DNA from 2 places in the Microbacterium hominis genome. Region 2 is predicted to be linked to the other one. Evidence: predicted binding sites of a transcription regulator. Region 2 holds the regulator's gene; the other holds the start of a gene.
What was found. The regulator LexA, encoded in region 2, represses DNA repair genes until DNA is damaged. The targets are predictions, from matches to a motif close to TCGAACANNTGTTCGA.
Positions count from the first base shown of each region.

Region 1: the regulator LexA is predicted to act here: its motif matches at 1,566-1,581, upstream of HQM25_RS01115 (Rv2578c family radical SAM protein).

Region 1 is NZ_CP054038.1:228,504-243,905, reverse strand. It holds gene HQM25_RS01125 (acyl-CoA dehydrogenase family protein) at 1-84, opposite strand, end outside; gene HQM25_RS01120 (M15 family metallopeptidase) at 410-1,471, opposite strand; gene HQM25_RS01115 (Rv2578c family radical SAM protein) at 1,590-2,672, shown strand; gene HQM25_RS17670 (NUDIX hydrolase) at 2,708-3,256, opposite strand; gene HQM25_RS17665 (hypothetical protein) at 3,355-4,230, shown strand; gene HQM25_RS01100 (alpha/beta fold hydrolase) at 4,212-5,114, opposite strand; gene HQM25_RS01095 (TetR/AcrR family transcriptional regulator) at 5,197-5,859, shown strand; gene HQM25_RS01090 (hypothetical protein) at 5,971-6,675, shown strand; gene HQM25_RS01085 (cellulase family glycosylhydrolase) at 6,683-8,131, opposite strand; gene HQM25_RS01080 (hypothetical protein) at 8,176-8,724, shown strand; gene HQM25_RS01075 (glycosyltransferase) at 8,826-10,100, shown strand; gene HQM25_RS01070 (DEAD/DEAH box helicase) at 10,260-12,341, opposite strand; gene HQM25_RS01065 (antibiotic biosynthesis monooxygenase) at 13,489-14,109, shown strand; gene HQM25_RS01060 (efflux RND transporter permease subunit) at 14,111-15,402, opposite strand, start outside.
Region 2 is NZ_CP054038.1:2,353,343-2,368,744, forward strand. It holds gene pheT (phenylalanine--tRNA ligase subunit beta) at 1-187, opposite strand, end outside; gene pheS (phenylalanine--tRNA ligase subunit alpha) at 187-1,251, opposite strand; gene HQM25_RS10695 (amino acid ABC transporter permease) at 1,289-2,224, opposite strand; gene HQM25_RS10700 (amino acid ABC transporter permease) at 2,221-2,868, opposite strand; gene HQM25_RS10705 (glutamate ABC transporter substrate-binding protein) at 2,943-3,818, opposite strand; gene HQM25_RS10710 (amino acid ABC transporter ATP-binding protein) at 3,902-4,699, opposite strand; gene HQM25_RS10715 (TrmH family RNA methyltransferase) at 4,782-5,588, opposite strand; gene rplT (50S ribosomal protein L20) at 5,678-6,061, opposite strand; gene rpmI (50S ribosomal protein L35) at 6,095-6,289, opposite strand; gene infC (translation initiation factor IF-3) at 6,381-6,998, opposite strand; gene HQM25_RS10735 (DUF1844 domain-containing protein) at 7,264-7,641, shown strand; gene HQM25_RS10740 (pyridoxal phosphate-dependent decarboxylase family protein) at 7,678-9,069, opposite strand; gene HQM25_RS10745 (SseB family protein) at 9,144-9,938, opposite strand; gene priA (bifunctional 1-(5-phosphoribosyl)-5-((5-phosphoribosylamino)methylideneamino)imidazole-4-carboxamide isomerase/phosphoribosylanthranilate isomerase PriA) at 9,922-10,668, opposite strand; gene hisH (imidazole glycerol phosphate synthase subunit HisH) at 10,723-11,373, opposite strand; gene hisB (imidazoleglycerol-phosphate dehydratase HisB) at 11,370-11,978, opposite strand; gene HQM25_RS10765 (histidinol-phosphate transaminase) at 11,975-13,069, opposite strand; gene HQM25_RS10770 (LysM peptidoglycan-binding domain-containing protein) at 13,107-13,469, opposite strand; gene lexA (transcriptional repressor LexA) at 13,726-14,406, shown strand; gene HQM25_RS10780 (hypothetical protein) at 14,457-15,402, shown strand, end outside.

The sequences.
Region 1 (15,402 bases), 1.8 Mb from region 2:
GTCGTCACCCGCGTACCGCTTGATGAACTCCTTGACGACGTCGCGGAACGCTTCGTGGTCCTCGTCGTAGATGTCGCGCTCCATGTGCGCCTCCCTCTCGTCTTCGAGTGCTCGCCGGCGCCTCACGATGACCGGGCGCAGAGCGGCGAACCGCGTCGATCCTATCGCCGGGTTCTGACCGAACGGTGTGCGTTTTGAGATTCGGTCTTATGGATGCCGGAACCCAGTGCCGCGATTTGTGGGATGCCGCAACCCGGTCGGTTCCGGCCTCCCGCCCACCGCCTCGGAGCCTCTCCACCGCACCGCCCCCACCGCACTGGCTCGGAGATCTGCGCTCCTGCGGAGGCATTCGGGCGGAATCCTCCGCAGGACTGCAGATCTCCGCACGACCGCAGGCGGCCCGGGGCCGTCAGCCGAAGTAGTCGGGCGCCGCCGGGAGCGCGAAGAACTCCTCCAGCGTGTGCCAGCCGCCCGCGTGATACGCCTCGGCCAGCTGCGGCCCGATGTAGCGCAGATGCCAGGGTTCGGGCAGATAGCCGGTGATCGGGGTGCGATCGGCCTCGTAGCGCACGATCCAGCCGAACCGCCATGCGTTCGCGACGATCCAGTCGCCCTGCGCGGTGCCGGCGAGGTCGTCCAGCGACCCGCAGCCGCCGCTGCACGCGACGACGTCGGCGGCGAGGCCCGACTGATGCTCGGAGTGACCGGGCCGCGCGCTCACGAGGTCGGCCCCCTCGACGCCGCGCGAGGACACCTGACGTCCGTACGAACCCTGCTGCGTCGTGTACGACCGGAACGCGCTGGCGAGTGCGATCTCCCCCGCACCCTCTTCGCGCGCCGCGGCGACCATCCGCGTCAGCGCGGCCGCGGCATCGGCGCGCAGAGCGCCCCCTGCGAGGTTGCGCACGCCGTCGGGCATCGTCAGCGGCGAGGGGCGGTAGTCGACGGGATCGTGCGGACGCACCTTGTTGATGACCGACCAGAGGCGAGCCGAATCGTCGAGGGCGATGCACGGCGCGCGACCCTCGACGACCGCGGCGCGCAGCGCCTCGCCGCCACCGCCCGCCGCGATGGCAGCGGCGTCGTCGCCCGCGGCGAGCGCGTCGGCCACCTCGGGCGCCGCGCACAGGTCGGCCAGGGGCGCGACCGCGGCCAGGCTGGGCGCAGGGATGGACTCGGCCGGCGCCGGCAACGGCGGCTCGTCGATGCGCGCCTCGATCTCGGCCTCCGCGGCGGCGAGCCGCTCCTCCTCGGCCAGGGCGGGCGCGCTGATCGCCCCCGTCACCGCGGCGGCACCGCCGGCCACCAGAGCGGCGCACGCGACGAGCGCGAACACTGCGGCGATCCGCGCCGCGCGCCTCCGGCGAGCGTGACGAACGGGGGTCACCTCGTCGCGCAGGAGCGCCTCCGAACGCGCGCGGCGGCGCGGCGAAGCATCCACTTCGCCGGCGATCTGTCGGGTGTCCGCCACCCTCCCATTCTCACGGGAGGTGCGCCGCGAACGCGTCAGCGAAGAACACCCTCATGTCCTGTTCGATTCTTTCGTTCTGACTCTTGCAGTTTGTTCGTTCTTATGTTCGACTATCGGCATGCGGTGGCAGGGACAGCAACTGGGAGCGGTGGATGCCGCGGCGCTGCCCGGCCTGGAACAGCTGAACTCCCTCGTGCGGTCGGTGACCACCCCCGAGTTCGCCGATGTGACGTTCCACGAGGTGCTGTGCAAGTCAGCACTGAACCACGTGCCCGGCCCGTCGGCGATGCCGTTCGACTGGACCATCAACCCCTATCGGGGGTGCAGCCATGCTTGCAGTTACTGCTTCGCACGGTCGACGCATGAGTACCTCGAGCTCGACGCGGGGCGCGACTTCGACACCCAGATCATCGTGAAGGTCAACATCGAAGAGGTGCTGCGGCGCGAGCTCGCCCGCGGCAGCTGGCAGCGCGACCCCGTGCAGCTGGGCACGAACACCGACCCCTACCAGCGCGCCGAGGGACGCTACGCGCTCATGCCCGGCATCATCGGCGCGCTCGCCGAGTCGGGCACGCCGTTCTCGATCCTCACGAAGGGCACGCTGCTGCGCCGCGACCTTCCCCTGCTGCAGGATGCCGCACGCAGCGTCGACGTGTCGATCGCGATGTCGATCTCGGTCTTCGACGACGAGCTGCAGAAGGCCGTCGAACCCGGCACACCGTCCGCGGCGGCGCGGCTGGCCACCGTGCGCGCGGCGACCGACGCGGGATTCCGCGTGACGGTGTTCCTCATGCCGATCCTCCCCCACCTCACCGACTCGATCACCGCGATCGACCACGCGCTCGCGCGCATCAAGGAGGCCGGCGCGGTGCGGGTCGTGTACGGGGCGCTCCACCTGCGTCCGGGCGCGAAGCAGTGGTTCCTGGAGTGGCTCGGGCAGCGGCATCCCGAACTCGTCTCGTCGTATCGCGGGCTCTATCCCGGTGCGTCGGCCGTCGCGCCGAAGGCGTATCGGTCGTGGCTCGCCAAGCGCGTGCGGCCGCTGCTGCGCGTGCACGGGCTCGACGGCAGCGCCGAGGAGGAGTCCCACCCGCGCGATGCCTCCGCACGCGCGGGCCTCGCCTCCCGCGCCGCGGCGAGCGCCGTCGTCACGACGTCGCGGGGCCGTACTGCCACCGCCACGACGCCCCGCCTCTTCTGACGATCGGCCGGCGGTCGAGCCGGACCGCAGCGCCCTCAGCCGAGGCGGCGCACGAGGTCGAGCACGTTCCGCAGGCGAACGACGAATCCGGTCGGCACCGCGGCCGGCACCGCGTCGACGTCGAACCAGGCGACGTCGTCGCTCTCATCGCTCGCGGTCGGCACGGCATCGGGCGCCACGACGGCGGCGAACCCCACGTCCCAGTGCGCGGCGCACCAGCCGAACCCGGCGGACAGCTCGTGGCGATCGAGGTCGACGGGCTGCGTCGAGAGCAGCGCGATCGCCTCCACGCCGCTCTCCTCCCGCGCCTCGCGCAGCGCAGCGTCGGCGAGCGCGGCGTCGATCGATTCGAGGTGACCGCCGAACTGCACCCAGAAGCCGCCCTTGCGGTGCAGGCACAGCAGCACGCGGTCGAATCCGGGGCTGAAGACGAAGCAGCTCGCCGTGACGTGCTCGCGGCCGCCGTCCCGGTGCAGCGCCGCCTCGCCCGCCTCGTCGAGGAAGGCGCGGTACCGGTCGGCCTGAGCCGGTTCGAGCACCGCAGCGGCGAGGGCGAGGGACACATCGGCGACACGCACGGGCACGGCTCCGACCCTACCGGCGCGTCTCGCGCACGACGCCCGGGCCCTCCCCGGGCGGCGACCCTGCCGCGGGGCAGGAAGCGGTGCCAGGATGGAACGTGATGGATGACGGAACCCTCGCAGAGCTGCGAGCGCTGCGCGAGCGCGCCTACGGACCCGATGCCGACATCTTCGACGACGACACGGCGTTCCGGCGCCTGCAGGAGCTCGAGCATCGCTCACTCGCGCGCGCTTCGGTCTCGACCGTCGACGGTGCGGCCTCCGGCAGTCTCGCCACGCTGGTCGCCGAGCCCGCCGACGCCGCTCCCGCCTTCGAGACGCCGGTGGATGCCGCACCCGCCGACCCGGCACGGGCCGCTTCCGGACGCGACGTCGGGCCCGCCGCCGCGGATGCTGCGGATGCCGCGGATGCGGCGGATGCGGCGGATGCGGCGACGGCGCCCGCTGCTGCGACGGCGCCAGCGCCGGATGCCGCCGTCGACGGGGATCCGGCGGGTGCGGCATCCCTCCCGGACGAACCCGGGCCGGCGCGCCGCAGGCTCTGGCTGTGGTGGGCGCTCTCGCTCATCGCGACCGCCCTCGTGGCCGCGCTGATCACCGTGTGGATCATGAGCCCCGCGGGGCGGGTCGCCTCGCTGGGGGTCGATGATGACGTGCCGTGGCCGCGCGATGTCTTCGGCGATGCTCCCGACGGCGCGGAGCTCTACGAGGACTTCCTGGGGATCACCCCGGTTCTGCTCCCGCTGCAGCTCGAAGGCTCGCAGCCCCCGGCGCCGTGCATTTACCTCATCACCACCGGCGACGCGGCGGGGTTCATCGCGGGCGGCGGCTGCTCGGCGGGGCAGTTCCCGGCGACGGCGGCGATGATGGTCGGCGAGAACTCCCCCGACCGGCTGCGCGAGGAGTATCCGCTCGGCAGTTCGCTGCAGTTCGTGCTCGACGGCTCGCGGGTCGTCGTCTACGCCCAGACTCCCTGAGTCGCGCCCGGCGCGACGGGCTCGACGACGTCGGCGGGGTGCGCGACGAAATCCATCACCGCGTCGAGGAACTCGTCGGCGGCGAGGATGCGGTTGTGGCCGAGTCCGCTCGTGAGCACGACGCGCGCCCCGGCGTGGGCGCCGGCGATGCGCGCCACCTCCGCCACCGGCATGAGCGGGTCCCGCTCGTCGTGCACGGCGAGCAGCCGCGTGTCCTCCGGCAGCGGGACGCGAAGCGGCGACAGCCGCTCGATCGGGTCCGGCTCGCCGGGGAAGTAGCGTCGCGCGAATCGCGCGCGCAGCGCGGCATCCACCCTCTCGTCGTAGCCGAGCGCTCCGCGCAGGCGTGCGAACAGCACGGCCGGGTCGGCCGGCGCCGACACCGTGACGACGCGGTCCGCGCCGATGCCGCCCTGCCCCACCGCGATGAGGGCAGCGAGACCCCCGAACGAGTGCCCGACCACCGCCCGGAAGCGTCCGTGCCGCGCCTGGAGCGCCGCGAGCGCGTCGACCCAGTCCCGCACGTACGCCGCGCGCCCGGGCGACGCGCCGTGCGCGGGCGCGTCGAAGGCGACGACGCGCCGTCCGTCGGCGACGAGTTCGCGCACGAGCGTCGTGAACTGACTGGCACGCCCGTCCCAGCCGTGGGCGAGCGCGACCACATCGTTTCCGTACCCCCAGTCGTACACGGCGAGGTCGGTGCCGCGGCGATCGAGGCCGGGCACCCGCACGGTGGACCGCCGGGCCTGCAGCATGGTGGGCTCGTCGGTCGCGCTGAGCGGCCGCGGCCGCTCGATGCGGGCGAACATTTTCAGCGCGAGCGCCCCGCCCCACTCGGGCGAGACCGTTCCGGCGCCGCGCACGGCGGCGCCTGCGGCCGCCATCATCCCGTTCATCGGTGTCTCTCACTTTCTATACGAACGATCGTTCGTATCAATACGCACGATCGTACGGTAACCTGGCCGCATGGTGCAAGAGGTCCGTGACGGTCGCCGCGCGCGCGGCGACGAATCGCGCCGCGCGATCCTCGCCCGCGCCGTCGATGCGGCGTCGGTGAACGGTCTCGACGGACTGACCATCGGCTCGCTCGCCGACGCCTCGGGCCACAGCAAGAGCGGCATCGCCACCCTGTTCGGCTCGAAGGAGCAGCTGCAGCTGGCCACCGTGTCCGCCGCGCGCGAGATCTTCATCGATACCGTCGTCACCCCCGCGCGCACCCGCACCGAGCGCGGCCTCGCCCGCGTGGTCGAGCTCATCTCGACATGGATCGCCTACTCCGACGTGCGCGTCTTCCGCGGCGGATGCTTCTTCGCCGCCGCCTCCGTGGAGTTCGACGCCAAGCCCGGTGCGGTTCGCGACGCGATCATCGCCGCCAACACCGAATGGGAGCAGTACCTCACGGCTTCGATCCGCTCCGCGATGGATGCCGGCGAGCTGCCCGGTCTCGACGACCCGGCGCAGCTCGTGTTCGAGCTGCTGTCCTTCCTCGAGGCCGCGAACACCCGCTCCCTCATGCAGGGGAGCTCCGCGCCCTACGCGCGCGCGGCGACGGCCGTGCGCACGCGCCTCCTCGCCCTCGGCGCGGATCCGGACGTGGTGGCCGGTATCGGGGAGCGCACCGCGGCCTGAGAGCCGTCACGGATCCGACGCTCCCTCGCGCGGCGGCGCGGCGGCGCTGCCGTGCCTCCGCCGCGCTGCGGCGCTGCCGCGCGTGCCCCTGCGGTGCCAGGATGATCCGTGATGGATGAAGGATCCCTCGTCGAGCTGCGGGCGCTGCGCGAACGTGCCTACGGGCGCGACGCAGACATCGACGACCCTGCGGATCTCGAGCGCCTGCGGGAGCTCGAAGAGCGGTCCCGGGCGTCCGTGGCCGTCGCCGCCGAGCGGCCTGGAGACACGACGGGCGCGTCCGCGCCGGCCGCACCCGCGCCGGCCGCACCCGCGCCGGCCGCGCCCGCGAAGGGGGAGGAGACCCCCGCCGCGACCGCGGCGTCGCCCGGCCCCCGGCGACGACGCGCGTGGTGGTGGGCGCTCTCCCTCGTCGTGACCGCCGTGACCGCGTCGCTCGTGACGGCGTGGCTCCTGGCCCCCGACGCGCGCGTCGCCTCACTCGAGATCGACCGAGAAACCCCGTGGCCCACCCATGTGCTCGGCGATCGCGTGTCGAACTCGGCCGTCTACGAGCCGTTCCACGGGGTTTCCCCGATCGCCGTGTTCGAGGGGCCGCAGGCGCCCGCGCCGTGCCTGTACCTGGTGACGTGGTTCGCGGGAGGCGCGGAGTTCCTCTCGCGGGGCAGCTGCACGGTCGGCGGGTTCCCCGCGACCGTGGCACTCACCGTGGACGCGAGCTCCCCCGACGAGCTGCGCGACGCATTCGGGCTCGGCACCTCCGTGCAGTTCGTGCTCGACGAGGCCCGCGTGAGCGTCTACGTCGACGCTCCCTGATCCGCCTTCACCGCGCGCGGATCACGATCTCCGTCGCCCCGCTGTCGATCGTGAAGCCGATCACGCCGGTCGCGGCATCCCACGCGACGATCTCGCCGCCGGTGATCTCGGCTCCGTCGGGGAATCCGTCCGCCGGAAGGTACGCCTCGCTCACCGCCGCACCGCCACCGCTGCGGCCGCCGTCGATGTCGCCGCCGCCGGCGGCGCCGAGGCGGATCGTGAGCACGTCGGGCCCCACCTCCCAGGAACGCAGGTCGCCCGCGACCGCGCGCGGATAGGGCCGCGACACCGCTTCGACGAGGTTCCGCGGCTCGCCCTCGGCGTCGTACGGGCCCCAGCTTCCGGGATCGCGAGACCAGTAGACGACGCCGAATCCCGACGCGTCCGACGTCTCGTACATGAGCTCGACGTAGTCGATGGCACCCGGCAGCTCGGTGTTCAACCCGAACTCCCCGAGGATCACCGGCACCCCGCCGAGCGCCTGCGCGGTACGCAGCGCATTCGACCGCCAGGCCGCCACCGTGCCCTCGACGAGGTCACGACTCACTCCCGCGAAGCCGTCGCCGAGATCCATGGGCAGTGGATAGATGTGCGGGCAGAAGGCGATCCGCGCCGCGCCGTCGCGGGGGTCGTCGACGAAACCGAGGCCGCTGGGAAGCCCCCAGTTGAACCCCAGCGCCTGCGGCTCCAGGCACGCCCACGTGTCGTCGTCGACCTCGCGGATCGCATCGACGGACTTCTGGTACAGCGCCGTGAGCGGACCGGCCTCGAACGCCGGGCCCTGCACGGTGCCGCCGTACGGCTCGTTCATGAGGTCGTAGGCGACCACGGCCTCGTTGTCTGCGAACCGCGCCGCCACCGCGCGCCACGCGCCCGCGTAGTGGTCCATGAGTTCCGGGTGGGCGCCGGTCGTGTTCCAGAAGTTGTCGAATGCGCGGATCACCCCGGGCTCGAGGTAGTAGAGCTCCCACATGGGCAGGCTCTCGGCCACCGGCAGCCCGTCCATATACGTCGCCCACGCCGGTGCGCCGTTGCCGTTCATGCCGCTCGGAGTGATCGCGTTGCCCCACAGGTCCTGATGCATGTCGAGCATGACGTGGTACCCGCGGTCGGCGTACCACCCGATGCGCTCTTCGACATCGTCGAGGTAGCCCTGGTCGTACACACCCGGCTCCGGCTCGATCTTGCGCCATGAGATGAGATAGCGCACGAAATTCGTGCCCATGTCGGCATATTCGGTGTCGAGGTCGTCCTCGGTGAAGTCCGGCAGGCCGCTCGCGACCTGCTTGGAGCTCGACGCGGTGTTGAAGCCGCTCGGCACGAGTGCTCGGCCTTCCGCGTCGGTGAGGAACGCCTCGGCGGATGCCGGGCCGGGCGTGCGCACGGCGGCGGCAACGCCGCCCACGACGACGAGCGCCGCCAGGCCGAGCGCGAGGGAGGCACGAGGGGGGATCATGCATGTCCTCTCTGACACGTATCACGGGAGGCTATCATCGAGCGGTGCCGACGAAGACACCGCTCCACGCTCACCGGGATCCCGCCGATGCGGCGATCCTCGCGAGCATTCTCGCGCTCGCGATCCTCGCGGGCATCTGGCCGATCGCGGGGGTGCTGACGACGTGGATGCCGCTGCTCGCGGTTCCCGCCGCTGCGGGCCTGCCCTCGCTGCTGCCTCCGCTTCGACTCGTGCCGCTCGGCGGAACGACCGCCGGGTTCTGGGTCGCGGACACGCTCGCCGTGCTGGTGATGCTCCTAGCGGCATGGCTTCAGCTGCGCGCTGTCGGACGCCGCCGGCCGAACCCGGGCCACGGGCGCGCCTTCGGCCGAGGCGTGTGGACCACCGCGGTCGCGGTGGTCGCGGGCAACCTCGTGCGCACGGTGTTCCTCAGCTTCGTCACCCACTCCGACCTCGGCACCTTCGCCGGGTATGTCGTCTTCGGAATGCTCGTGTCGCTGATCACCGGCCTGACTCTCGGGGTCGTCGTCGGCGCTGCCGCCGCCGTCACGCGTCTCCTGCGCCCGCGTGCGCGGGAGTCGGTCGCGGTCTGACCCGCCCGGCGAGCTCGCGCCCCGCGTACCGACCCGCGCGATGAGGCGACCCGTTCGCCACCGACGCGCGCCCGTGGCGCGCCGGCGTACGATGCACCACGATGGGCGCCATGGCGCGATTCCTGCTCTCGGCGATGCCGTTCACCGGCCACGTCACACCCGTGCTCGCCGTGGCCGCCGCTCTGGTCGACCGCGGGCACGAGGTGCGCGTCTACACCGGCTCGGCGTTCGCATCGCGGGTCGCCGCGGTCGGCGCGACGCTCGTGCCCTGGCGCGAGGCGCCCGACTTCGACGAGAACGACCTGGAGTCGAGCTTTCCCCGCGTGCGCGACCGGAAGGGCCTGCGGCAGGTGATGATCAACCTGACCGACGTGTTCGTACGCACCGCCCCGGGTCAGGTCGCCGATCTCGCCGCCGAGTGGGAACGGGAACCGTGGGACGTGATCGCGGGCGACGACGTGGCCCTCGGCGGCAGCCTGCTGTCGGAACTGCAGGGCCGGCCGTGGGCGACGATCGGGATCCTGCCGCTGAACATGACGGTCACCGATGGGCCGCCGTCGGGGATCGGGCTGACGCCCGGGCACACGCCGCTCCTGCGCGGCCGCGATGCCGCGCTGCGCGCGCTCGCACCGCTGATGGCGCGACCCCTGGCGGGTCCGCTGCGTGAGGCTCGCGCAGCCGTCGGCCTGCCGCCGCAGCGCCGCTACTTCTCCGAAGAGGTGTACTCCTCGACCCTGGTGCTCGCCAGCGGCACGCCGTCGCTCGACTTCGACCGCTCGGGGCGGCCGCCGCACGTGCATTTCGTGGGGCGCCTCGCGACGCCGGCGCCGACCCGCGACGACGATCTGCCCTCCTGGTGGGGCGACCTCGACGGCCGGCCCGTCGTGCACGTGACCCAGGGCACGCAGAACATCGACCCGGCAGACCTCATCCGGCCGACGCTCGAAGCCCTGGCATCCCGCGACGTGCTCGTCGTGGTCGCTACCGGCGTGCGGGGCCGGGACACCCTGCCGTTCCCGGTGCCGCCGAACGCCCGGGTCGCGGGCTTCCTCCCGTACGACCGGCTGCTCCCCCGCGTCGACGCGATGGTCACCAACGGCGGGTGGGGCGGCACGCTGACGGCCCTCGATCACGGCGTCCCGCTCGTCATCGCCGGCGGCGACCTCGACAAGCCCGAGATCGCCGCGCGCGTCGCGTGGACCGGCGCCGCCGTCAACCTCCGCACCGGCACGCCGACGGCGACGCAGGTCGGCGCCGCCGTCGATCGGGCCTTGGCGGACGACTCGATGCGGGAGGCCGCCGCCCGCATCAGCGCCGAGCTGCGCGCGCTCGGCGGCGCACAGCGGGCGGCGGAGCTCCTCGAGTCCCTCGCGTAGCGGGCCCGTCACGCATGCGCGGCAGGTCGCGGCATCCGCGCCATCTTCCGGCGCGCCCCTCACACGTGCGCGGCAGGTCGCGGCATCCGCGCCATCGATCGACGCAGCGGATGCCGCAACCTGCCGCGCAACGTCTGGCTGGAGACGCCGGGCCGGGACTCAGCGGGTCGGGTCGACCTGACGCCCGCTGAGCTCCTCGAGGAGGTCGTCGCCGATGCGCGCCTCTTCGAACGGCGCGTCGATCTCGGCGCGGTCGAGCAGCTCCTGCATGCGGCGGCGGCGCTGACGCGTGATGAGCGTCACGACCGTGCCCGACCGGCCCGCGCGGCCGGTGCGGCCGGAGCGGTGCAGGTACGTCTTGTACTCGTCGGGCGCGTCGGCCTGGATCACGAGGTCGATGTCATCGACATGGATGCCGCGCGCGGCCACATCCGTCGCCACGAGCACGTTCACCCGGCCCGACGTCATCTTCTCGAGGTTGCGCGTGCGCTTGGCCTGGTTGAGGTCTCCGTGCAGGGCGAGCGCAGGGATGCCGGCGTCGTCGAACTGCTCCGACAGCATCTCCGCATAGGCGCGCGTGCGGGCGAAGACCAGCGTCTTGCCCTCGCGGTCGACCAGAGAGCTGAGGATCTCCGCCTTGTCACGGTGATCGATGACGAGCACACGGTGGTCGATGGTGCCCGAGTCCTGGTCCTCGCCCGCGACCTCGTACACGGCGGGGTTCACGAGGAACTCGTCGACCAGCGCGGCGACCTCGCGGTCGAGAGTGGCGGAGAAAAGCAGCTTCTGCGAGCCGTCCTCGGTGAAGCGGAGGATGCGCTGGACCGGCTCGAGGAAGCCGAGCTCGCACATGTGGTCGGCCTCGTCGAGCACGGCGATCTGCACGTCGGAAAGGTCGAGCTTGCCCTGGTTCTGCAGGTCTTCGATGCGGCCCGGGGTGCCGATCACGATGTCGACGCCCTTCTTGAGGGCGCCGACCTGACGCGCCTGCGGCACGCCCCCGTAGACCTGGGTCGTGAACAGGCCCACGCTGCGCGCGATGGGCTGGATGGTGCGGTCGATCTGCAAGGCGAGCTCGCGGGTCGGCGCGAGGATGAGGGCCTTCGGCGAGCGACCGAAGACGCGCTTGCTGCCGGCCTGGCTGCGCAGCACGGCCTCCACGAGCGGGGCGCCGAACGCGATGGTCTTGCCCGAGCCCGTGCGACCGCGGGCCAGCACGTCGCGGCCGTCGAGGATCGGCGGAATCGTCGCCGCCTGAATCGGGAACGGCGTCGCTGCGCCGAGCTCGGCCAGGGCCTTCACGATGTTCTGGCCGAGGTCGAGGTCTCCGAAGGTGGTGCCGGCGACCGCTTCGGCCTGCACGGCTTCGGCCTGCAGGCGCTCGTGCACAACGTCGACGCGCTGCTCCTGGGCGTGGTCGCGCACGGGAGCGCTCCAGTTCGAGCGGCTCGGGCCGTCGGTGCGACGCGGGCGGTCGTCACGCCGCGGGCGGTCATCGCCACGGAAGGCGGGCCGCTCGTCACGGTCGCGACGCGGACGGTCATCGAACGAACGCTGCGGACGGTCCTCGAACGAACGGCGCGGACGATCGTCACGGCGCGGGCGGTCATCGGACGAACGCTGCGGACGGTCCTCGAACGAACGGCGCGGGCCGCCGTCACGGCGCGGGCGGTCATCGCCACGGAAGGCGGGCCGCTCGTCACGGTCACGACGCGGACGGTCGTCGAACGAACGCTGCGGACGGTCATCCTGTCGGAAGGACGGACGACGGTCGTCGCGGTCGCGACGGGGCCGATCGTCGGAGCGGTACGACGGGCGGCCGTCGCCGAAGCTGCGGCGGTCGTCGCGATCGACACGGTCGAGGTTCGCGCCGCGGCGCGGCGCGTCGCTGCGGTTGCCGTCACCGCGGGCGTCGCGGTCGAAGCGCTGGTCACGGGAGGGGCGACCGTCACGGGAGGGGCGACCATCGCGAGCGGGGCGGCCGTCGCGGGACGGGCGACCGTCGCGGATCGCGCGCGCCTCGTCGCGACCGACCTTCTCCTCGGCGCTCCAACGGCGCTTCGGCGCAGCCGTGTCGGCATCGGCGCGATAGCCGCGGTGACCCGGGCTCTTGCTGCCGGGCTTTCCCACCGAAGAGTCGCCGGGGCGGCGCTTGCGGTCCTGGTAGCTCGTCTTGGCCGCGTAGCGGGGCTCGAAGTTCTTGGCGGCGCGACCGCCTGCCGGTTTCTTGTTCTTGGGCATCGGATTCTCCTGGGTACTCTCGCGCACGAGAACAGCGTCCGAGCGCGCGCTCGGACAACCCGGACAATCGTCGGCCGGGGGCCATTCATGTGATGGTCATGTGCACCGATCGGCGCTCACCATCGGCCCCTTGGACTCACATAGCCTCCGCAACCCCGAGAAACGGGCGCGGTGTCCAGAGCCGACCGGGCCACTTTACCGGCCGCGCCTGGATGAAACCCGGACGCAGGCCTTGCTGTGAATTCCCCATGACGCAATCCGGCGACCGCACGGTAGCGTTTCCCTCAGCGATATATCGCTGAACTGGGGGGTTCCCGCAGGCCCCGGGGAGCGTTCGTCACGGAGATCCGACCGTCTGGGGAGCGGGCGGCGTTTCCGTGAGGGAGGCGAACCGCCGACCGCAGTGGGTAGGAATGACGTCTTCGACTCTGAGTGAGCCGATCCTTCGGCGTGGCCCCGTGCCACCGCCGCGCATCGCGACCGTGCGCGCGGAGGGATCCCGCCTCGGGCACCCGGGCGACGCCCCGGCGCCCGCACCGCAGCCGCTCTCGCATCGCACCTTCACGCTGGCGATGATGGTCCTCGCGGCCGGCGTGGCGGTCGCGATCGTCACGACGAGCGACCCGCACTGGTGGCATCTCCATTTCTCGGAGCTCGGCACCCACGCCGATTTCTCGGGACGCACCTTCAACACAACCGTGCTCGCCGCCGGCATCCTGCTCGCCGTCTACGGCGTGCTCCTGGGCGCCGACATGCCCGCACTCGTCGGCCGTCGCACGGCCCGCGCCGTGCGCGCGTCGATCTTGTCGGCCGGCGCGAGCATGACCGCCGTCGGCCTCATCCCCATCCCCGTGAGCACGGCGATGCACGACCTGGCAGCGACCGGGCTGGCACTGTCGTTCCTCTCGCTGATCGCGTCGGCACTCGGTGTCCGCGACGTCGCACGCCCCTTCCGCGCGTTCACCGTCACCGGCGTCGTGATCCTCGCAACCGGCATGGGCCTGCTGATGAGCGGCCTGATCACCCTCGCCGCCTACGAGGCGATCGCCTTCACCACGGTCGGAGCGTGGATCACCGCGTTCAATCGGGTCCTGCGCGCCATGCCCGTGCGGTCGGTTGCCTCCGCACTCCCGCCGACAATGGATGCATGGCAGAACCCGAAGCCCACCCCATCACCGTCGCGATCGAGCGACGCATCGATCCGTCCCGCACGCACGAGGCCACGAGCTGGATGCAGGCCGGCACCGACCTCGCCACGGGCTTCCCGGGCTTCCTCGGTTCGGGCTGGGTGCGCGCCGGCGAAGCCAGCGACCTCTGGTACATGCTCTATCGATTCCGCGACATCGCCACCCTGGAAGCCTGGGAGCAGTCGTCCCAGCGGGCGTGGTGGCTCGACTCCGGGCGGGCCTTCGCCAGCGAGGTTCGCGTCGAGCGCAGGACCGGCATCGAGGGGTGGTTCGATGCGCCCTTCGCCACGCACGTCGAATCGCGCCGCGGGGCCGACGCCGCGCCGACGGGTCCGGTGCAGCAGCCGATCCCTGCCGCGCCGCCGCGCTGGAAGCAGGCCGTGACGATCTGGATCGGCTTCTTCCCGACGAACCTGCTCGCCTCGTGGCTGCTCGGCTACGTCCCCGGGTTCACCGAACTCCCGCTCGTGCTGCGCATCCTCATCTCCACCGTGCTGCTGACACCGGTGATGACCTACGCCGTGCTGCCGTGGGTGACCCGGATGCTGCGCCCCTGGCTCCAGAGACGCAGCACCCGCTAGGTCATCGCTCCGACGGCTCCGCGCCCTCGTCGCCCTCGCCGGTCGCGTCGGCAGTGGATGCCTCGCCCGCCGGCCCTGCGTCGGCGAGCACCTCGGCGTCGGGCTCCTCGGCGACGGCGTCCGCGACGGGCTCCTCGCCCGGCTCTTCGGCGACGGGCTCCTCGGCCGGCTCTGCAGCCGGCTCTTCGGCGTCGGCGTCAGCGTCCGCGACGGCCTCCTCGGCGGCATCGGAGTCCGCAGCGGGCTCGTCGCCTTCTGCGTCCTCGACGGCGGGCTCCTCGACGGCGGGCTCGTCGTAGATCGCACCCTCCGCAACCGGCTCATCACCGGCATCCTCCGGCTCCTCCGCGGCGGCGTCGCTCGGCTCCGCCACCTCGGCCGCTCCGCCCGCATCGTCGGCCTCGACCTTCGCGTCGGACGGCACGTCCTCGGACTCGACCTCCGTCGGCGCCTCGGCATCGCCCTCGGGCTCAGCGACCGCGTCGGCGGCCGCCTCGGGCGCCGGTGCGTCGCTGGGCACCTCCAGGTCGGGCGCCTCCTCGATCAGCGGCACGTCGACCGGCGCCTCCGCGGACACGGCCGCCGCACCGCCGGCCGCCACGGCCTCCCGTGCGCGGCGCTGACGGCGCGTCTCGAAGGCCGGTGCGGCATCGTCGCCCGCGGCGGTCGCGCCCACGGCGGCGCCGACGAGCACCGGCTCCTCGACGTTCTCGTCGGTGGCAGCATCCTTCGCGTCCTCGACGTCGTCGCCGGCTGCCGCAGCCCGGGCGGCGCGGCGCTCCTGGCGGCGCTCCTTGGCTCCCTCCACAAGGTTGTAGAGGGTCGGGAGCACCAGCAGCGTCAGCACCGTCGACGAGACGAGGCCTCCGATGACGACGATCGCGAGCGGCTGCGAGATGAACCCGCCGCTGCCGGTGATGCCCAGGGCCATCGGCGTGAGCGCGAAGATCGTCGCGAGCGCCGTCATGAGGATCGGGCGAAGACGTCGCGACCCGCCGGCGACGGTCGCGTCGTGGGCCGACAGCCCCTTCTCGCGGTACTGGTTCACGAGGTCGACGAGCACGATCGCATTGGTGACCACGATGCCGATGAGCATCAGCACGCCGATGAGCGACGAGACGCCCAGCGGCACGCCGGTGGCGATCTGCAGCAGGATCGCACCGGTCGCCGCGAACGGCACCGAGATCAGCAGCAGCAGCGGCTGACGCAGCGACTTGAAGGTCGCCACCATCACGACGTAGACGATGAGGATCGCCGCGAGCATCGCGAGCCCGAGCTGCGTGAAGGCCTCCT
Region 2 (15,402 bases):
TGCCGTTGGACTGGGGCTCCTCGACGAACTCGAGCACCTCGCCGACGACGATCGGGCCCTGCAGCTCGAAGCGGAAGACGTCTTCCTCCTCGAAGCCGACCGACACCAGCGCCGCCAGCACATCATCGGGCGTCGCGTCCGCGGGGACGTCGACGTACTCACGCAGCCACGAGAGAGGGACGCGCATCAGACCACCATTCCGAACTGCTCGCTGAAGCGCACATCGCCTTCGGCCATGTCGCGCATGTCCTGCACATCGGAGCGGAACATGAGGGTCCGCTCGATGCCCATGCCGAAGGCGAAGCCCGAGTACTCCTCGGGATCGATGCCCGCGGCGCGCAGGACGTTGGGGTTGACCATGCCGCAGCCGCCCCACTCGATCCAGCGCGCGCCGCCCTTGAAGGTCGGGTGCCACAGGTCGAGTTCGGCCGACGGCTCGGTGAACGGGAAGAAGTTGGTGCGGAACCGCGTCTTCGCCTCGGCGCCGAACAGGGCCTTCGCGACGTGATCGAGCGTGCCCTTGAGGTGGGCCATCGTGATGCCCTTGTCGATCACGAGACCCTCGAACTGGGAGAACACCGGCAGGTGCGTGGCGTCGTACTCGTCGGTGCGGTAGGCGCGGCCCGGGCACACGATGTAGATCGGCAGGTCGCGCTCGAGCATCGAGCGCACCTGGACGGGACTCGTGTGGGTGCGCATGACCAGGTGGCGCGCGACCGGGTCGACGTAGAACGTGTCCTGCATCTGGCGCGCGGGGTGGTCCTCGTCGAGGTTGAGTGCGTCGAAGTTGTACCACTCGTGCTCGAGCTCGGGGCCTTCTGCGACCTCCCACCCCATGCCGGTGAAGATGTCGCCGATCTGATCCTGGAGGAGGGTGAGGGGATGCCGCGCCCCCACGCGTGCGCGGTGGGCCAGCGCCGTGATGTCGACGCGCTCGGCCTCGAGCTTGGCAGCCGTCTCGGCAGCTGCGAGCTCCTCCTCGCGGGACGCCAGGGCCTGGTTCACCCGCCCGCGGGCCTGGCCGACGAGCTTGCCGAACTCCGCCTTCTTCTCGGGCGGCACCTCGCGCATCCGCGCGTTGAGCCTCGCCAGCGGCGAGCCCTCCGCGGTGTGCGCGGCGCGCGCGGCCTTGAGCTCGGCGGTGTCGGCGGCCGCGGCGATCGCCGCGAGGGCGCCGTCGACGGCCTGCTCGACCGCTTCGGCCGTGATGCCGGTGGTCGGGGGTTCGGGGATCTCGTGCGCGTCAGACACGAGAGTCGAGTCTACCGGCGGGTGCCGGGTCGATCCGTCACTGCGCTCCGGCCTGCCGCGCTTCCGCGTTGGCCTGCGCGAGCCGGATCGCCGAGGTGGGGTCGGCCTGCCCGGGCGTCGCCGTGCCGTTTCCGCCCGCCTTCACCTTGCGCCCGCCGCTGGCCGTGCGCCGCGAGAGCCAGCGCGCGAACCACGACAGTGACAGGTTGATCGCGAGATAGATGACGAGGGTCACCACGAACAGCGAGAACAGGTAGCGGTTGCCGTAGAAGCTCGCCAGGTTGTTCATGGTCGTGCGGATGAGCTCGTTGTAGCCGACGATGTAGCCGAGCGAGGTGTCCTTGAGCAGCACCACCAGCTGCGCCACGATGATCGGCAGCATCTGGCGGAACGCCTGCGGGAACTCCACGAGGATCTTCGACTGGAATTCGCGCATGCCCACGCTCAGCGCCGCCTCGCGCTGCCCGCGGGGCAGCGCGGCGAGGCCGGCGCGCAGCGCCTCGCCGATGAGCGTGCCGTTGTAGAGCGCGAGCGCGATGACCACCGCCCAGAGCGCCTGGGTGGAGGCGACAAGCAGGATGAACAGCATCATCAGCAGCACGGGCATGCCGCGCAGGAACTCGATGAGCCAGGCCGTGGGGATGCGCACCCACGCGATCGTCGAGGAGCGCATGAGGGAGAACGCGATGCCGAGCGCCATCGCTCCGATGGCGGCGAGCGCGGCCGCCTGGAGCGTGCCGATCACGCCGCGGCCGATGAAGGTCCACACCTCGGGGTCGAGGAAGATGTTCCACCGCGACGGGTCGAACATGCCCGGCACCGTGATGCCGCCGGACTGACGGGGGGTGGCCAGGATGATGCCCACCCAGACGAGCAGCGCCGCGATGACGACGATGCCCGCGATCGAGGCGATGAGCGACAGGCGCCGGGCACGGGGGCCGGGCGCGTCGAAGAGGACGCTGGGAGCGGTCATCGGCGCACCACCAGTCGCTTCTCGAGCTGACCGGCCAGCAAGCCCAGCGGGACCGTGATGACCAGGTACAGCGCGGCGGCGGTGAGCAGGATCGCTATGACCATGTTGCCGTTCGAGTTGGCGAGCGCGCGCGTGACCGCGAACAGCTCGAGCACGAAGAAGCCGCCCGCGACCGAGGTGTTCTTGGTGAGGGCGATGAAGACGTTGATGAGAGGGGGGATGGTCATGCGGAACGCCTGCGGCAGCACCACGAGCGAGACCGTCTGGCCGAATCCGAGCCCGATGCTGCGCGCCGCTTCGGCCTGACCGACCGGCACGCCGTTGATGCCCGAGCGCAGTGCCTCCGCCACGAACGGCGACGTGTAGTACGCGAGCGCGCCCATCGCCAGCGGCACGAACGGCAGCCGCAGGCCGAGGAACGGGATGACGAACACGAAGAAGAAGAAGACGAGCGTGAGCGGGGTGTTGCGGGCGATCTCGGTCCAGAACGCGGCGAACGTGCGCAGCGAGCCGATGGGCGAGATGCGCATCGCAGCGATGACGGTGCCGAGGATCAGCGAGGCCACACCCGAGACCGCGAGCAGCAGCAACGTCATCTGGAAGCCTTCCCAGAACGTCGGCCACAGCGACAGGTACTGTTCCACTCCCCCTCCTTCCTCATGTCATGGGAGCGGATGCCCCGGCACGCCGCACAGGGCGGGCCGGGGCATCCGATCGATCAGTAGCGGTCCGGTGCAGGCGGGTCGATGAACGGCAGGACGGTCCCTGCGGTCGCGTTCCACGCCTCCTCGTACGAGCCGTCCTCGTACGACTCCTCGAGCGCGTCGTTGATCCACATGCGGAAGTCGGTGTCGTCGAGCGCGAGGCCGATGCCGTACGGCTCCTCGGTGAACGGCTCGCCGACGACCTTGAACTCGCCCTCGTTCTGGGCTGCCAGGCCCGCGAGGATCACGTTGTCGGTCGAGACGGCCACGACCGAGCCGTTGCGCAGCGGCTCGAGGCAGTTCGAGTAGGTGTCGGTCAGCACCGGCTCCGCGCCCAGCTCTGCGAGGTTCTCGGCGGGGGTCGACCCGGTCACGGAGCAGACGGGCTGCCCGACGAGGTCTTCCTCGCTCTGGATGTCCTCGTTGTCGGCGAGCACCAGGATCGACTGGCCGGCCATGTAATACGGCCCTGCGAACGAGACGACCTCCTTGCGGGTGTCGTTGATCGTGTAGGTCGCGATCACGATGTCGACCTGCCCGTTCTCGATGAACGGCTCGCGGTTGGCCGAGACGGTCTCGACCCACTCGATGTTCTCCTCGGCGATGCCGAGCTTGCCGGCGAGGATCTTGCCGATCTCGACGTCGAAGCCCTCGGGCACGCTCGACGGGCCCATGAGTCCGAACAGCGGCTGGTCGAACTTCGTGCCGATCGTGATGGCGCCGGCCTCGTTGAGCTCGGCCATCGTCGTGCCCTCTTCGAACGTGACCTCCTCCGGCGCGGTCGTGTCGTCGCCGCCGTCACCGGTGGTGGTGTCACCGCCCGCGCACGCCGTGAGCGCGAGCGCGCCGGCAGCCGCCAGGGCGATCAAAGGGAGTCTCAGTCGCTTCATGTCTTCGTCCTTTGCTGTGCGTGCGGGTCGCTCGTGGCGACCCGCCTCTCGGTGCCCGGCCGTTGGGGGCGGCCGGGGGTCGTTCAGTGCTCCAGGATCTTCGAGAGGAAGTCCTTGGCCCTGTCGCTCTGCGGGTTGGTGAAGAACTGCTCGGGCGTGGCCTCCTCGACGATGGCGCCGTCGGCCATGAAGAGCACCCGGTCGGCCGCCTTGCGCGCGAAGCCCATCTCGTGGGTGACGACGATCATCGTCATGCCCTCGGCCGCGAGGCCGATCATGACGTCGAGCACCTCGTTGATCATCTCGGGATCGAGGGCGCTCGTGGGCTCGTCCATCAGGATGAGCTTCGGGTTCATCGCCAAGGAGCGCGCGATCGCGACACGCTGCTGCTGACCGCCCGAGAGCTGGTTGGGCATCTTCTGCGCCTGGTTGGCCACACCGACGCGGTCGAGCAGCTGCATCGCCTTCTCGTCGGCATCCTTCTTCTTCATGCCGCGCACCCGGATCGGGCCGAGCGTCACGTTCTCGAGCACCGTCTTGTGTGCGAAGAGATTGAAGGACTGGAACACCATGCCCACGTCCGCACGCAGCCGGGCGAGCCCTCGGCCCTCCTCGGGCAACGGCTCGCCGTCGATCGTGATCGTGCCGGAGTCGATCGTCTCGAGGCGGTTGATGGCGCGGCACAGCGTCGACTTGCCCGAGCCCGACGGGCCGATCACGACCACCACCTCGCCGCGGGTCACGACGGTGTTGATATCGCGGAGCACGTGGAGTTCGCCGAAGTGCTTGTCGACGTGCTCCACGACGACCAACGGCTCGCCGCGGCGCACGTTGATGTTCGAGGTGCGAGGCGCGGCAGCGGGGGCATCAGGAGTCGCCATGTCCACACACTATTGCCGCGCTCGGCGCGACCCCAGGGGGATTGCCCCGACCTTTACCGATCTGTAACAGACTCGGAATCGATCAGGTCGCCGCAGCGGCGCGCTGCGCGAAGGCCGTCTCGTACAGGCAGACGCTCGCCGCAGTGGCCAGATTGAGCGATTCCGCCTGACCGTAGATCGGGAGCTTCAGCGAGGCATCTACAAGTCCGAGCGCGTGTTCGTCGAGACCGCGCGCCTCATTGCCGAACAGCCACGCGGTCGGCGCGGCGAGCTGGGCGCGCTCGGCCAGGAAGTCTCCGCCGCCGACGTCGGCGGCGACCACGCGCACCCCGGCCGCGTGCGCGCGCTCGACCACGGTCGGCAGCTCCGCACCCACGGCGATCGGGAGGTGGAACAGAGAGCCGGTGGTCGAGCGCACCACCTTGGGGTTGTACGGATCGACCGTGCGGCCGGTCAGGATGACCGCGTCGGCCCCGGAGGCGTCGGCGGCGCGGATGATGGTGCCGAGGTTGCCCGGATCGCGGACCTCTTCGCAGATGGCGATCAGCCGAGGGGATGCCGCGAACACGTCGCGCAGCGACGTGGGGGTCTGCCGTGCGACGGCGACGATCCCCTGCGGTGTGACGGTGTCGGCCATCGCGTCGATGACGGCCTCCGTCGCGTACACGATCTCCAGGCCCGCGTCCTTCGCCGCGGCGCGCACATCGGCGTGGCGCTCCATCGCGGACGGCGTCGCGAACAGCTCGATCACCGTGTCGGGTCGCCAGGCGAGGGCCTCGCGTGCCGCCTGCGGTCCCTCGAGCAGGAACAGCCCCGTCTCCTGGCGCGCACCGCGCTTGGTCAGCTTCGCGACGGCGCGCACACGAGGGGAACGCGGGTTCTCGAGCACACGCTCAGTCTAGGGTGGCCGCGCGCCGGAACGCGCGAAGGGCGCCCTCCGCGAGGAGGGCGCCCTTCGGGGTGTCGTGGTGCCGAGACTCAGGCGCTCTTGGGAGCGTTGACGTTCTCGGGCAGCGCGCCCTTGGCGGTCGCGACGAGCGAGGCGAAGACGGCCGGCTCGTTCACGGCCAGCTCCGCCAGCATGCGGCGGTCGACCTGCACACCCGCGAGGCCGAGGCCCTGGATGAAGCGGTTGTACGTGATGCCGTTCTGACGGGCGGCGGCGTTGATGCGCTGGATCCACAGGCGGCGGAAGTCGCCCTTGCGCTTGCGACGGTCGCGGTACGCGTAGACGAGCGAGTGGGTGACCTGCTCCTTCGCCTTGCGGTACAGGCGCGAGCGCTGCCCGCGGTAACCGGATGCGCGCTCGAGGATGACGCGACGCTTCTTGTGGGCGTTGACAGCCCGCTTGACTCTAGCCATTTCGTTTCGTTCCTATTCGGTGCGTCGGCGCGATCAGCGGCCGAGGAGCTTCTTGGCGACCTTGGCGTCACCCGGTGCGAGCACCTGGTCCTGCGACAGGCGGCGGGTGCGCTTCGTGGGCTTGCCCTCGAAGTTGTGGCGCAGGTTGGCCTGCTGCTTCATGATCTTCCCGCTGCCGGTGACCTTGAAGCGCTTCTTGGCGCCCGAATGCGTCTTCTGCTTCGGCATCTTCTCGTTCCTTATCGATTTCGCCCTACGGGCTGGGGTGTTTCCCGCACGGCGGGAGTCGGTGTCCCGCCGGGGCGGGAGTCTGTGGGGCCTACTCGGCGGGCGCCGGGTCGGCCGATTCTGCGGAGCCGCTGCGGGCGGACCGTGCCGCCTCCTTGTTCGCCGCGCGCTGGGCGTTCTGCTCCGTCTTCACCTCGGACTTGTTCTTGTGCGGTGCGACCACCATCACCATGTTGCGACCGTCGATCGTCGGGTTGGACTCGACGGTGCCGAACTCGGCGACGTCCTCAGCGAACTTGCGCAGCAGGCGCACACCCTGCTCGGGGCGCGACTGCTCGCGGCCGCGGAACAGGATCATCGCCTTCACCTTGTCGCCGGACTTCAGGAAGCCCTCGGCGCGCTTGAGCTTGGTGATGTAGTCGTGCGCTTCGATCTTCAGCCGGAAGCGGACCTCCTTGAGGACCGTGTTCGCCTGGTTGCGGCGGGCTTCCTTGGCCTTCTGAGCGGCCTCGTACTTGAACTTCCCGTAATCCATGATCTTGACGACGGGAGGCTTCGAGTTGGGGGCCACCTCGACCAGGTCGAGATCGGCCTCCTGAGCCAGACGCTGCGCAACTTCGATGCGGACGACGCCGACCTGTTCACCGTTGGGACCGACGAGTCGGACCTCGGGAACGCGGATGCGCTCATTGGTGCGGGGATCGCTGATGCGGAACTCCTCTTGTGCGGATGCTGCGAAGACGGCGACCGCGACGCGGGTGCATCGCGGGCGGAAGAGGAGTTCATTCCACCCGACCCGACGCCAGGCGCCGGCTCTGCACCCTGACCGACTCCGTCGCAGAGCGAATCGGAGCGGAGTGCGTGGACCCGGTAGCCTGGAGCGGCAAGCGCGGGTGGGATGTGATCCTCTTTCGTTCCGGAGCAGAACGCTCCGGAGCCCGCCAAAGTCTAGCAGAAAGTACGACGTGACCACGATTCCCGGCTCCGACGACGACCGCCACGCCCGTTGGGAGGAGCAGGAGAAGGCCGCCTCGGCCGCCACGCGCGACATCGCCGACGTGCCCGCCGTGGAGGTCATCACCACCGCCGCGGTGCACCTCATGAGCGCTTCCGCGGTCAAGGTCGGCCTCGCCGACGACCCCGCCCACCAGACCGACCTCGACGAGGCGCGAAAGCTCATCAACGCCCTCGCCGGCCTCATCACCGCCGGTGCCCCCGAGATCAGCGACATGCACGCGCGGTCGCTGCGCGACGGGCTGCGTTCGCTCCAGCTGGCATTCCGCGAGGCATCCACGATCCCCGACCCGATCGGCAAGGGCCCCGGCGAGAAGTGGACCGGGCCGGTCACCTGACCGGCTCTGCGTGACCAGCCGTCCCGACCGGCGGCGTCAGCGCAGCGCTCGCACCCCCCGCTCGACCGCGTCGACCGTGCGGCGCACCGCCTCGGCGTCGGTGCCGCGGTTGCTCACGGCGAAGCGCACGATCGTGCGACCGTGCCACATCGACGACGACGCCCAGACCGTGCCCTCCGCGCGCAGCCACTCCCCGAGCGCAGCCGTCTCGGCGTCGTCGCGCGCCGCCAGGCACACCTGGGTGAAGACGACGTCATTGAGCACATCGATCCCGGGGATCGCACCGAACCCCGCTGCCAGGTCGGTCGCGGCGGCGACGAGGCCATCGACCAGTCCGGCGACGCCGTCGCGGCCGAGCGCGCGCAGCGCCGCCCAGACGGTCACGCCGCGCGCGCGACGCGACAGCTCCGGCACCCGATCCCACGGGTCGGGCACTCCGCTCGCCCCGGGCAGGTAGGCGGCCTGCACGCCCAGCGATGCGGCCATCGCGGCCCGGTCGCGCACGACCGCGACGCCGCAGTCGTACGGCACGTTGAGGGTCTTGTGGGCGTCGGTCGCCCACGAGTCGGCGCCGTCCATTCCGGCGACCAGGTGGGCATGGCGCGGCGAGGCCGCCGCCCACAGCCCGAACGCCCCGTCGACGTGCACCCACGCCCCCGCGGCGCGGGCCAGGCCGATCGCCGCCTCGAAGCCGTCGAACGCGCCCGAGTGCACGTCGCCGGCTTGGAGGGCGACCACGGTCGGCGCGTCGGGGTCGGCCGCAAGGGCCCGCTCGAGCCCCGCGACATCGATGCGCCCTTGCTCGTCGCCGCCGACGCGCTGGGGCGCCCCCATGCCGGCGATCCGCCCGGCCAGCACCACGGAGCTGTGGACCGCGTCGCCGGCGAGGAAGCGCAGCCGCGGAGCGCCCGCGAGGCCTGCGACCGCGACGTCGTGTCCGCGGCGGCGCAGCACGGTATCGCGGCCGGTCACCAGACACGACAGGTTCGCGCTGGTGGCGCCGGTGGTGAAGCCCACGGCACTCCCCTCCGGCAGGCCGAGCAGCTCGAGGAGCCACTCCCCCGCGACCTCCTCGATCGCCGCCGTCCCCGGTGCCGTGCGGCGCGACCCGGTGTTCTGGTCCCATGCCGACACCAGCCAGTCCGCGGCGAGGGCCGCGGGATGCGCTCCGCCGATCACCAGCCCGTAGAACCGCGGCGAGCCCATCGCCATGAGGCCGGGTTCCACGGCGGCGGCCAGCTCGTCGATGACCGCGGCCGCCTCCCGCCCCGACGCCGGCAGCACGGAATCCACGCGTGCCGGCATCCCCTCGATGCCGACATCGGGGCGGATCGCCCGCTCGGCCAGCGTGTCGAGCCAGTCGTCCGCGTGGCGCTGCGCCCGCGCCAGTGCGGCCCGCATCCGCTCGCGTTCGGTCGCCTCGTCCATCGACCCACCCCCGCGGGCATCCTCCGCCCTCTCGCAAGAGCATGCAAGGGGTGGATGCCGCAGCGCGGCGCCGATCAGGCGCGGACCAGCTTGACCTCCAGCGAGTCCACGAGCACCGCGATGCGGTCGTCGGCGGCCCAGCGCGTGGCCAGGCGCGTCAGCACGGCGTCGAGCGCGTCCTTCTCGAGCCCGTCGATGAGGTGGAGGCGCACGATCAGCTCCGGACCCCGCAGGCGCGCCGTCGGGTCGCCGGGGCCGACGGAGAGGTCGAGCACGGCCAGCTCTCCCCCGATGCTCGCCTGAAGACCCGCGTACACCTCGGGAGAGGCGAAGCTGGGCTCCCACCGCTGCCCCTGCGCGATCGCCCAGACCGCGGGGCGGCGCAGCACGAACTCTGTCGGCGACCCCGGGTCGAGCACGATGAGATCGGTGTCGTCGCTCGAGGCGGCCAGCGCCGTGCGCATGCCGTCGGCGGGAATCGGCCGCGCCGCGGCATCCCAGCGGCTCATCGACGCCACGTCGCTGAAGACGGGCAGCACGCGACGCCCGTCGGGCGCGGCCACCGTGACGATCGACAGCTCCTGCGTCTTGTCGACCGCCAGGCCGTGCGGGCCGACGCCCTCATCGCCCTTCTCTGCGACGAGGGGAATCAGCAGGCGCGCGGACCGGTAGGCGTCGACGACGGCGTCCTGGCCGACCTCGCCGGCGCGGAAGGCGCGCAGCGCCGCGGCGAGCGCGGGGTCGGCCGAGCCGTCATCGCCGGCGTGCGGGTTCGCCTGGAAGCTGCGGCCCTCCCACGGAACCCCGGCGGAGTCGCCGTGGTGGTGGGGGCCGGCAGGGGGTTCCGGCGTCTCAGCGTCCGGCGACATCCAGGGCCTCGGCGAGCGTGAAGGCGCCCGCATAGAGGGCCTTGCCCACAATCGCGCCCTCGACGCCCAGCGGGACGAGCTCGCGCAGCGCCGCGATGTCGTCGAGGCTCGAGATCCCGCCCGAGGCGACCACAGGCTTGGGCGTGCGGGCGGTCATCTGCCGCAGCAGTTCGAGGTTCGGGCCCTGCAGCGTGCCGTCCTTGGTCACGTCGGTGACGACGTAGCGGCTGCAGCCGGCGGCCTCGAGCCGGTCGAGCACGGTCCACAGGTCGCCGCCCTCGCGGGTCCAGCCACGTGCGGCGAGCGTCGTGCCCCGCACGTCGAGGCCGACGGCGATGGCCTCGCCGTAGCGGCCGATGACGTCGGCAGCCCACTCGGGGTTCTCCAGCGCCGCCGTGCCGAGATTCACGCGCGCGGCGCCGCTTTCCAGCGCGGCCTCCAGCGAGCGGTCGTCGCGGATCCCGCCCGAGAGCTCGATCTGGACGTTCTTGTACTGACGGATCACCTTGCGCATGATCGCCGCGTTGCTGCCGCGGCCGAAGGCGGCATCCAGGTCGACGAGGTGGATCCACTCGGCGCCCTGGCGGGCCCACTCGCCGGCCGCGTCGACCGGGTCGCCGTAACTGGTCTCCGTTCCGGCTTCGCCCTGCGTGAGGCGGACGGCCTTGCCGTCGGCGACGTCGACGGCGGGCAGGAGGGTCAGCGTGGGCGTAGACGCGAAATCGTTCATGGCTCCTCGGGTGGCGAGATCACGGGAGCCCGCGCTCCCGGAGATGGCACGATCTCAGAGGGTAGCCCTGCCGAGGCCGTCGATCCAATTCGCGAGCAGCCGGATGCCCGCCTCCCCCGATTTCTCGGGGTGGAACTGCGTCGCCGACAGCGGTCCGTTCTCGACGGCGGCGATGAACGGCTCGCCGTAGGTGCACCAGGTCACGGCGGGCTGCGGGAAGGGCGGGATGACGTCGAGCGTCCACTGCTGGGCGCCGTAGGAGTGGACGAAGTAGAACCGCTCGTCCTCGATGCCCCGGAACAGCCGCGAGCCCTCTCCGGGCGCGACGGTGTTCCAGCCCATGTGCGGCAGCACGGGGTTGTCGAGTTCGGTGACGGCGCCGGGCCACTCGCCGAGCCCGACCGTGTCGGCGCCACGTTCGACGCCGTGCTCGAAGAGCACCTGCATGCCCACGCAGATGCCCAGCACGGGACGACCACCGGCCAGACGACGTCCGATCATTTCGTCGCCGCGGCTGGCCCGGAGGGCATCCATCACGGCGCGGAACGCGCCGACGCCGGGCACGACGAGCCCGTCGGCGTCGCGCACGAGGCCGCGGTCCGCCGTCAGCCGTGCGTCGGCTCCGGCGGCGGCGAGGGCCTTGACGGCCGAGTGGACATTGCCCGAGCCGTAGTCCAGCACGGCCACGAGCGGCTTCGAGGTCACAGGGCGCCCTTGGTGCTCGGGATGCCATCGACCAGAGGGTCGAGCGCCTTGGCCTGCCGGAACGCCCGCGCGAACGCCTTGTACTCGGCCTCGGCGATGTGGTGGGGGTCGCGGCCCGACAGCACGCGCACATGCACCGTGAGAGCGGCGTTGTAGGAGATCGCCTCGAAGGTGTGCCGCACCAGCGATCCCGTGAAGTGGCCGCCGATGAGGTGGTGCTCGAAGCCTTCCGGCTCGCCGGTGTGCACGAGGTAGGGGCGGCCGCTGATGTCGACGACGGCCTGCGCGAGCGCCTCGTCGAGCGGGACCAGGGCATCGCCGTAGCGCGAGATGCCCGACTTGTCGCCGAGCGCCTCGCGGATCGCCTGGCCCAGCACGATCGAGATGTCCTCGACCGTGTGGTGCGCGTCGATGTCGGTGTCGCCCGAAGCGCGCACCGTGAGGTCGGTCAGCGAGTGCTTGGCGAACGCCGTCAGCATGTGGTCGAAGAACGGCACGCTGCTGTCGATGCGGCTCCGGCCCGTTCCGTCGAGATCGAGCTCCAGCTCGACCGTCGACTCGCTCGTGGCACGCCGGATCGACGCGGTGCGGTGCGTGGCGGTCATGCGGCCGAGTCTATCGACGCGAGCGCGTCCAGGAACGCGGTGGTCTCCTGCTCGGTCCCTGCCGACACCCGCAGGTGGTGCGGGATGCCGACGTCGCGGATGAGCACGCCCCGGTCATAGAGCTCCTGCCACGTGCGGGCCGGGTTGTCGACGCCGCCGAACAGCACGAAGTTGGTCCACGATTCGTAGGCGACGTACCCGAGCGCCTCGAGCGTGGCCGAGATGCGATCGCGCTGATCGACGATCTCGTCGACCATGCGCAGCATGGTGGGGGCGTGGCGGAGGGCGGCGCCCGCCGCCGCCTGCGTGAGCGAGCTGAGGTGATACGGCAGCCGCACGAGTCGGAGCGCGTCCACGAGCGCGGGGTCGGCCGCGAGATAGCCCACGCGCGCACCCGCGAAGGCGAAGGCCTTGCTCATGGTGCGCGAGACGACGAGCCGCTCGCGCCCGGGAAGAAGCGTGAGCGCGGAGCGCTCGTCGCGCGGAGCGAACTCCTGGTAGGCCTCGTCGACGACCACGATTCCCAGGGTCGCGTCGTAGACGGCTTCGATCACGTCGAGCCCCATCGGGGTGCCGGTCGGGTTGTTGGGCGCGCACAGGAACACCACATCGGGTGCCGCGTCGGCCACCTGGGATGCCGCGGAGGACGCATCGACCGAGAAGTCGGCCCCACGCTCGCCCGCGATCCACGTCGCTCCGGTGCCGCGCGTGAGCAGCGGGTACATCGAGTACGTGGGTGTAAACCCGAACGCCGTGCGTCCTGGACCGGCGAACGCCTGCAGCACGTGCTGGAGCACCTCGTTCGAGCCGTTGGCGGCCCAGATCTGCTCCCGCGTGAGTCCGTGGCCGAGGTAGTCGGCGAAGCCCTCCCGCAGGGCGGTGAACTCGCGGTCGGGGTACCGGTTCACGTCGCGCAGCGCGAGAGCGATCGAGTCGAGGATGTCGTCGGCGACCTCCTGCGGCACCGGATGCGTGTTCTCGTTGACGTTCAGGGCGATGGGCAACGGAGCCTGCGGAGCGCCGTAGGGCTTCTTTCCGCGGAGGTCGTCGCGGAGGGGGAGGTCGTCGAGGCGAACGGTCACCTGTCCCATGGTAGGGCGCGGTGGGGCCCGGACCGCGGCCGGTGGATCAGTGGGAGTACTCCGCGGGGATCGCGAGGCGCTGACCGGCCTGGAGCGAGACGCCGTCGAGGGCGTTCAGCCGCACCAGGTCGTCGACCACGTCGCGCGGGTCGGCGGCGGGGGCGACCTGCTGCGCGATCGCCCACAGCGTGTCGCCGGACTCGACGATCACCGTCTCGAAGGAGCCGACGGGCGCCCCGGCATCGCGGGACGCGAGTGCGGCGCCGCCCCCGAGGACGACCGCGCACAGCACCGCCACGGCGGGCAGGGCGGCGAGGGCGGCGAGCACGCGCCGGCCTCGGACGGTGAGGCGGAGCCGGGTCGCCGACGGGACGGTCGGGGCGGTGAGAACGGGGCTGAGAGCGGTCATGTCTCCTCCAAGGCCGGGAAGAGATTCGCACCCGCCGAACGGCCGGGTGCGCCGGATGCGAATCTCTTTTCCGAATCTATCTTCGATGCTGGAACCTGTCAACGATCGGAACCGAACCGCTTCTGTCGAAGCGACACGCGGGATAACATGCGCCCGCGCGGGCGGTGAACCGGATACGGTTTCGATACGGACACCCCACCACGGGCCTCCGACATTCGAAGACCGCTGCCCGTCGGGCGGCGAGACGGGAGCCGACATGAGCGAGTCGACCGGGCGCGAGAGGCCCCAGACCCGGCGCCGCAAGAGCCTCAGCGACAAGCAGCTCGCGATCCTCGAGGTGATCCAGCGCTCTATCGCACGGCACGGCTACCCGCCGAGCATGCGCGAGATCGGCGACGCCGTCGGCCTGAAGTCGCTCTCGAGCGTGACCCACCAGCTCAACCAGCTCGAGCTCAGCGGCTACCTCCGGCGCGACCCGGGCAAGACACGGGCGATGGAGGTGCTCATCGACCTTCCCGGCACCGCCGCCGAGAACCCGGCCGACACCGCGCCGAGCGTGGGCGACGCCGCGCTCGTGCCGCTCGTGGGCCGGATCGCCGCCGGCGTGCCCATCACCGCCGATCAGCAGATCGAGGAGATCTTCCCGCTCCCGCGGCAGCTGGTCGGCAAGGGCGACCTGTTCATGCTCAAGGTCAGCGGCGAGTCGATGATCGACGCGGCCATCTGCGACGGCGACTGGGTCGTCGTCCGCACGCAGGCCACGGCTGACAACGGCGACATCGTGGCCGCGATGCTCGACGGCGAGGCGACGGTGAAGACCTTCCGCCAGCGCGACGGCCACACCTGGCTCCTCCCCCGCAACTCCGCGTTCGAGCCGATCCTCGGCGACGAGGCGGTCGTGCTCGGCAAGGTCGTGGCCGTGCTGCGCACGGTCTGAGCGGCGCGGGCGCTACCGGCGGGTCGCCGCGACCCGCTATAAGGGGAGTCATGACTGCCGATGCCGGGCCCCCCGTCGACCCCGACGCGCAGGCGCTGCGCGCCCGCCTCGCCGAACTCGAGGCCGAGAACGACCGACTGCGCGCCACCCAGAGCACCGCCGTTCTCCCCGACCTCGCACCCGCGCCGCCCGCGGAGCGGCCCCGCGGGCGCTGGCGCGCGTTCCTGTCAGCGCTGTGCATCGTGATCGCCACGATCCTGGTGCCGGTGTCGATCGTCGCCGCGTGGGCACGGGTGGAGCTCGTCGACGAGACGCGCTTCATCGAGACGTTCGCGCCGCTGGCCGACGATGCCGACGTGCAGATGCTCGTGGCCGATCAGGTGACGGCCGCCATCGACGAATCGCTCGACCTCGAGGGGATCACCGACGACCTCTTCGACGGCCTGCAGAACCTCGACCTGCCCCCGCGGGCGCTGGCGGCGCTCGACCTGCTGCGCGCACCGGCCGCTCAGGGCCTGCAGGGGCTCGTGGACACCACCGTCATCCGCCTCGTGCAGTCCGACGCGTTCTCCGACGTCTGGGAGACGGCACTTCGCGCCAGCCATCGATCGCTCGCGGCGGTGGCAGCCGGCGGCACCGCCGAAGGGGCCGTCGTCATCGGCGCCGACGGCGAGCTCGGCATCCAGCTCGCTCCCGTCATCGAAGAGGTCAAACAGCGTCTCGTCGACAGCGGCGTCGGCTTCGCCTCGTCGATCCCCGTCATCGACCGCACCATCGTGGTGGCCCAGAGCGACGCGCTCATCGTCGTGGGGACGGTCTACAACATCGCGGTCGCCGTCGGGTGGTGGCTCCCGGTGGTGGCCCTCGCCCTGTTCCTCGTCGGCATCCTGATCGCCCGGCGCCGGTCGACCGCGGTGCTCGGAACCGGGGTCGGGATCGCCCTGGGCAGTGCCGTGCTGGCCGTGGGCCTGGCCATCGCCGGCAGTGTGCTGCAGC